2 regions of the Clostridium sp. AF32-12BH genome follow, and region 2 is predicted to be linked to the other one. Evidence: riboswitches for the same ligand, from Rfam matches in the RefSeq annotation. Region 2 holds a riboswitch; the other holds the start of a gene.

Region 1 (3,413 bases), on a different contig from region 2:
ATGGTTTCTTCCTTCGCGCGAAGTCCCACACTGCGAACCTCTCCCTGCGGATAACGCGCCTTTGTCTCATCGGTACAGATTACGCCGACCTTTTTGCCCTCCGCAAGCTTCTCTTTCACCAGTTCGTTGATGGTTTCCACCACCTTACCAGTCTCACCCTCTATCAGCTGCAGATCTGCATGCGGTGCATAATGGCGGTATTTCATGCCCGGTGCCTTCGGCCGCAGATCCGCACTTGGCGGTGCCTGGATTGCCGGATCAATCTCTACCTGTCCTACGGTCTCGCGCAGCATCTCCATGGTAATTGCACCCGGACGAAGCAACGTCGGCACATCACCGGATACGTCCACGATCGTAGACTCTACCCCGATTCCCACCGGACCGCCATCCAGGATCATCTCAATCTTGCCTTCCATGTCCTGCCATACATGCTGTGCCGTGGTCGGGCTTGGTCTGCCGGAAGTATTGGCACTCGGTGCTGCCACCGGAACCCCGGCCAGTTTGATCAGACGGTTTGCCACCGGGTCACTCGGCATACGGACTGCTACCGTATCCAGCCCGCCGGTCGTTCCGTAAGGCACAATGTCACTTTTCGGAAATACCATGGTCAGCGGTCCCGGCCAGAATGCCTCCGCCAGCTTCCTGCCCGCCTCCGGAATGTATGCTACAAGCGGTTCCAGTTCGTCCAGACAGGAAATATGCGCGATCAGCGGGTTGTCGGACGGGCGGCCCTTTGCTGCGTAAATTTTCTTAGCCGCAGTCTCATCCAGTGCATTCGCGCCAAGACCATACACCGTCTCGGTCGGAAATGCCACCAGACCTCCGGTTCTTAGAATTTCAGCTGCCTCAGCCAGTTCCTCATCTTTGATCTGTTTTGTATCTTCTATTTTTACCAGTTTTGTATTCATACGTTTACCTTCTTTGCAATCCTGCAGCAACATGATACCGGTGTGCTGCCAAGGCTGTGTCCACATGATTATTTCCGGCATAAAACCTTACCTTTTTGCCGGTCTGTTTCTGCCTTATCATAACACAAGACACCCTGCGGTGCAAGATAGACCGCAGGGTGTCTGACTATAAGTTTTCTATATTATTTATGCATTCACGCGTTTCTCATTTTTTACAGTTTTGTGTGTTCCAATGCTATGGATCAGCACACTGACGCGTTTATAAACCAGTGCAGTCACCACGGACACAATGATTCCTTTGACCACATTGAACGGTCCGACGCAGAACAATGCAAAGGTCCATACACTTCCAACCGCCGGGTTGATGGCTGCGCCTGCTGCCAGAATGGTTTCCATCGGCATGAAGTTGGAATAGAACGGAAGCATAACCAGAGCATTTGCTACCACACCAACCGCTGCCATACAGATGGTTCCCAACACAAGTCCTGTCATCGCGCCTTTTCTGGTGTGGGAAATTTTATAGATCAGACCTGCCGGAATGACCAGGGCACAGGAGATCACCAGGTTCGCAAACTCTCCTACAAATCCGGTACTGGTCGGCTTCAATACCAGCTTTACCAGAATTTTTACGACTTCCATGATCGCACCGGCTGCCGGTCCCATGGCAAAGGTTCCGATCAGCACCGGTACCTCGCTGACATCCAGTCCGTAAAAGCTTGGTGCCAGAAACGGAAGCGGAAACTCAAACAGCATCAGCACACCTGCAAGAGCACCAAACATTCCCATCAATACAACATTTTTCGTAGTCAGTAACTTTTCTTTCATGTCTTTTCCCTCCTGAAATAGATTGGTCGTGTCACTGTTCATGCATTGCGCAAACAGTAACGTGTAAGTTCATCATTCAGAGGAATCGTGTGAAATGTGAAAATCAGCAGATGCGCTGCCATACCGCCTCGATATACCATACAACGAAAAATCCCCCGGATATCGCTACCCGGGGGACTTGAGTCGTTCATGCTGCCATTACAGGTCTTGCTGTAAAAGCTTTCACACAATTTCTTCTCTCATCCAGACTATACTGTCGGTTTTGGAATTTCACCAAATCAGCTGCGCAAAGCAGGTCGCGGACTGTAACCGCCGGTGGGGAATCGCACCCCGCCCCGAAGAACTTATCATTGCCTTAACTATAGTACATCTTTTTCAAAAAATCAAGTAAATTTATACAAGACCGATCATGCTTAAGATCATCAGCAGTACCATGCCGACACATCCGCCAAATGCTGCCATCGGGCTGACATATTTCAGATACTGCGGCAGGTCTACGTTGAATACCTCCTGACACATCCAGCATCCGGAGTCATTGACATGACCAAACAGAACGGTGCCAAGACCGATTGCCAGGGTAACTGCTACCGGTGACAGACCAAGCATGTTCATGATTGGCAGGCAGATACCTGCTGCTGCCATGGATGCAGTTGCCATGGAACCTGCTGCTGCACGCATAACAGCTGCGATAATAAATGGAATCAGAATCATCGGAATACCGGATTTTGCAACAACCTCTGCGATCTCAGATACAACCGGCTGGCTGGAAAGTACAGATGCAAATGCTGCACCCATTGCGGTCACCATAAGAACCATTGCAGAAACATCGATCGCACGTTTTACCCAGTTGCCCATACCAAGCTCCAGAAGGCTTGCATTCTCGCTGATCTTTTCTGTGCGGTTTGCATTGCGGAGCATTTTTGCCTTGATCTTTCCATTGGTCAGGATCAGGATGATGATGCCAACCAGCATTGCGATCGATTTGTTTCCGATAAAGTTGATTACCTGAAGTACACCGCTGTCCTCTGGAAGAACCATGGCACAGATCGATGCTGCTGCGATCAGTCCAGCCGGAACGATCAGCGGAAGGAAGGCGATCAGGGCATTCGGGATATCCGGTTCTTTCATCAGAAGGCTCTCTACGCTGTCATCGCCATCTTTGACCGGCTCGATACCAACGGTATATTCCGGCTTCGGTGCTGCATAGGAAGCATGCTCTGTCATCCAGCGGATGGTCAGCGCATAAATGATGATAAGGGATGCCAGACAGATTACCAGGCCCCAGAGAATTACCATACCAACATCTGCACCAAGCAGAATTGCTACTGCCAGGATTGCTGCAGATGGTGGAACAACACCATGTGTGAACCATACAGCAGTAATGACATACGGAGTAACTACAGCCATGTTCATGTTTTTACGCTTTGCAATGGTTGCTGCGATCGGTGCAGTCAGAAGCTGTGAAATATCACCAAATACGGAAATCGCCATAACAAATGCGGTTAATGCCGGAGCCAGTTCCAGGTGTTTGCCACGGAACAGCTTTACAAAGAAGTTACTGATTGCAACGGCTGCGCCGGAATCCTGCACACCCATGGCAAGGATCGCACCGAAAAGGACCGGCAGACCAATGCTTCCAAGGCTCTTTCCGAACGAACCGGTAATGTTGTTTAAACTCTC
Region 2 (3,413 bases):
ATTATCATCCCGCGAAATCTTCCGGATCGTTCCGGTTCCATCCACATGGCCACTTACGATATGACCGCCAAACCGCCCTCCTGCTGCCATTGCCCGCTCCAGGTTCACGTGCATGCCCGGTTTTGCACCTTTTAAGGAAGAACGGTTTAAGGTTTCATGCATTACGTCTGCCGTAAACCCGGAAGTGTCCAGATTCGTTACCGTCAGGCAAATCCCATTGACTGCAATGCTGTCGCCCACTTTGGTACCGGCAAGCACCTGTTTTGCCTGAATGGTCAGCGCCGCCGAATGTGCACCCCAGGTAATCCGTTTTAACGTTCCAATCTCTTCAACGATCCCCGTAAACATCCTGCACCTCGCTTTCCACTAGGAAATCCTCGCCCAGCTTTCGGATTTCTCTGACCTTCAGCCGGACCGCTTCCGAAGGATCTGCCACACCAGGCCCCTCCACCGGCGTTTTGGCTTTTGCACCGCCAAACAGCTTCGGTGCAAGATAAGCATGTACTTCTTTGACAATCCCGCTTTTTAACGCGGACCAGTTTAAGGTACCGCCTCCCTCCAGCAAAATACTGTCGATCTGTTTTTCGCCAAGCAGCTTCATCAGGTCCTTGAGATTCACATGCCCCTCTTCCTCTGAAACTGGCAAAATCTGGCAGCCCGCCTGTTCATAGGGAAGATATCGTTTTTTGTCCGTCTCGCAGACAGCCAGAATTGTAGGAATTTCCCTCGCGGTCTTTACGATTCTGGATTCCATCGGAGTTTTTAAGTGTGTATCACAGATGATCCGGACCGGATTTCTTCCTCCCGGCATGCGGCAGTTCAGCAATGGATCATCTGCCAGTACGGTATTGACCCCCACCATGATGCCACAGTAACGGCTGCGCTCCCGCTGCACCCACGCCCGTGCCTCCTCGCCAGTAACCCATTTGGATGCCCCGGTATATGCCGCAATTTTCCCATCCATGGTCATGGCATATTTTAAAACCACATAGGGAGTTTTTCTGCGGATGTAATGGAAAAACACCGGATTTAGCGCATCGCATTCTTCTTTCAGCACATGGGTTTCTACCAGAATGCCGCGTTCCCGCAAATACTGGATTCCCTTTCCGGCAACCAGTGGATTCGGATCATCCGATCCCACAAAAACCCGCTTGATCCCCGCCTGCACGATTGCCTCTACGCAGGGAGGCTGTTTTCCATAGTGGCAGCATGGCTCTAACGTGACATAGAGGTCTGCCCCCTCCGTCGGCTCCATACAGGCACGGAGCGCATTGCGCTCTGCATGAAGTTCCCCATACCGCGCATGGTATCCTTCCCCGATGATTCTCCCGTCTTTTACCACCACGGCGCCTACCATCGGATTCGGACTGGTCCAGCCTTCGCCTTTTTTCGCCAGTTCCACTGCCCGGCGCATATAATCCTGTTTTGTCAAAGACTCCTTCCTCCATTTCCTGTTCGCATAAGTATCAAGCAGAAGGATGGTTAACGTCAGATGCACCACAGATACTTCTGAGTTATGCAATACAGAAAAAAGCAGATCCAAAGAATCAATATTCTTCAGAACTTGCTTTTCTTTTTGTACTGTTTTTCCGTTATTTTTGAATTTTCCGTATCCTGTAAACCATTTTCCAAATCATGAAAAAGAACTCTCTTTGTTCCTGCTCACGAAATCACGAAAAATGCGATCTGCATGTTCCATTTGTTTCATAAAACACAATTCCTATGAAATAAAAGAAGCTCTGAAATTTTCATTCCAGAGCGGTTATCACAAATACGGTATTTTCAAAAATATAAGAAATACACGATCATTCTTCTTTCATCCAGACTATACTGTCGGCTTCGGAATTGCACCGAATCATGCCTTGCGGCTCGTGGGCTTTACCACCGGTGGAGAATTTCGCTCCGCCCTGAAGACTTTATGCTTTTTACGAGTGGTATTATTGCACATTTCTATAGGAAAGTCAAGATATGGTGTAAAATTGGTGTAATCCTGTGTGAATCCAGATTCATGAAACTATAACAGGTCCAAAAGCACATCATAAAGCTGGAAATTATTGTTTACAACCAGCAGCAGCTTTTCTTTTGCACCATTCAGCTGATGAAACAGCTTCCGCACAGTATGATTTTCGGAGCGCAAATATTTATTCTCATCATAGAAATACTGCTCATCCAACATCACTGCCAAGCAATCCGGTGTTTTTCCTGTTACCATATGTTCTGACAAAAGTTGATATCCCTGTTCTTTTGCATACTGAATCAAATTTTCTGCTTCCTGGTTATTGTTGGCATAAAACACAGTAACATTTGGAAAGTGTCTGGTAACTTTCCGCTCTGGAAGATGCATCATATTTTGAATAAAAGCTGAAAGTTCCGCATTGGTCCGGATCCGATTTGTCAGACGAAACATCCAAACCTCAGCAAGATTTTCCAACTCCTGTTTTATGCTTTGATCCGCTTCTTCCGGTGAAACCGGGCTCTCATCGTCACTGGAAAAAATAACCGGACGACTTCCAGCCAGGTTTACAATCCTATGTAATACATCCTGACTCAGTAAATGTGCTTCATCAACCAGAACGGCACTGTACTCATCTAATTTTGTTTCTTCTGTAATTTGCGAATCCGAAATCCAGATCATACGCAGCAGGCGTTCATGAAGTTTTTTCCATTTCTGCCCGGAAGTTCCACAGTGAATCATGCAGACCTTTTGCCGGACAGAAAGTTTCATGGCAATGTCATACAGGAGCAAGGTTTTTCCCGTTCCTGGAAGCCCAGAAAACCAGTAATACCCTCTTCGTTCTGTCCTGATTCTTCTTAGAATCTGCCGTTCGATATCTTTCTGCTGCGCTGTCAGAAAATATTCCTTTCTCAGGAAACGTTCAGGCTGTGTCAGCGGCGAGATCAGATACCATTCCGCCTGAAACAATGTTTCCAGATTTCCCGTGTATTCTGGGCTTTTCTCCTGCAATTCCTCACACAACTGTTTCCAGTCTGTGTCAGCAATATGGTCATGATTTGTCAGACGCACCAACCGGTTCTGACTGCTGATGTAAGTGTAAGATTTGATCGGTTTTCCAAGTACAGACAAATAATAGCGGTTCTGTATCAGCTGCCTGCGTATGGCATCTTCGGAAACCGCACCGCTTTTCAGTTCAATGTTTACAATCTGGTTTTCCTTCACCTGGAGCAGGTCAAATTCCTTTCCAAGCCGTGGAATCTGAAAGGAGTAGAAAAAGCGCAGGCGGTATACATGCTCCATATGAGCTTCCAGCTGATCTACCAGGGCTTTCATGCTATTCAGTTCCCATGTACGAAACTTCAGTGGCTTTTCTCGTTCAGATAAATGATACTCCAGTTTGGTAAGATTGGTCAGGTTCTGTTCTCTTGTCAGTGCATAAATTGGTATTGACTTCATT

What was found. A riboswitch is a leader RNA that binds a small molecule or an ion and turns the genes downstream of it on or off. The one in region 2 is predicted to bind FMN.
Region 1: another riboswitch for FMN. It lies ahead of DWZ40_RS16040 (ECF transporter S component); the one in region 2 lies ahead of ribD (bifunctional diaminohydroxyphosphoribosylaminopyrimidine deaminase/5-amino-6-(5-phosphoribosylamino)uracil reductase RibD).

What each region holds. Positions count from the first base shown of each region.
Region 1 is NZ_QUEH01000018.1:52,737-56,149, forward strand. It holds gene DWZ40_RS16035 (L-threonylcarbamoyladenylate synthase) at 1-908, opposite strand, end outside; gene DWZ40_RS16040 (ECF transporter S component) at 1,095-1,733, opposite strand; FMN riboswitch at 1,961-2,080, opposite strand; gene DWZ40_RS16045 (hypothetical protein) at 2,127-3,413, opposite strand, start outside.
Region 2 is NZ_QUEH01000009.1:33,579-36,991, forward strand. It holds gene DWZ40_RS10415 (riboflavin synthase) at 1-348, opposite strand, end outside; gene ribD (bifunctional diaminohydroxyphosphoribosylaminopyrimidine deaminase/5-amino-6-(5-phosphoribosylamino)uracil reductase RibD) at 329-1,432, opposite strand; FMN riboswitch at 1,805-1,919, opposite strand; gene DWZ40_RS10425 (DNA/RNA helicase domain-containing protein) at 2,015-3,412, opposite strand.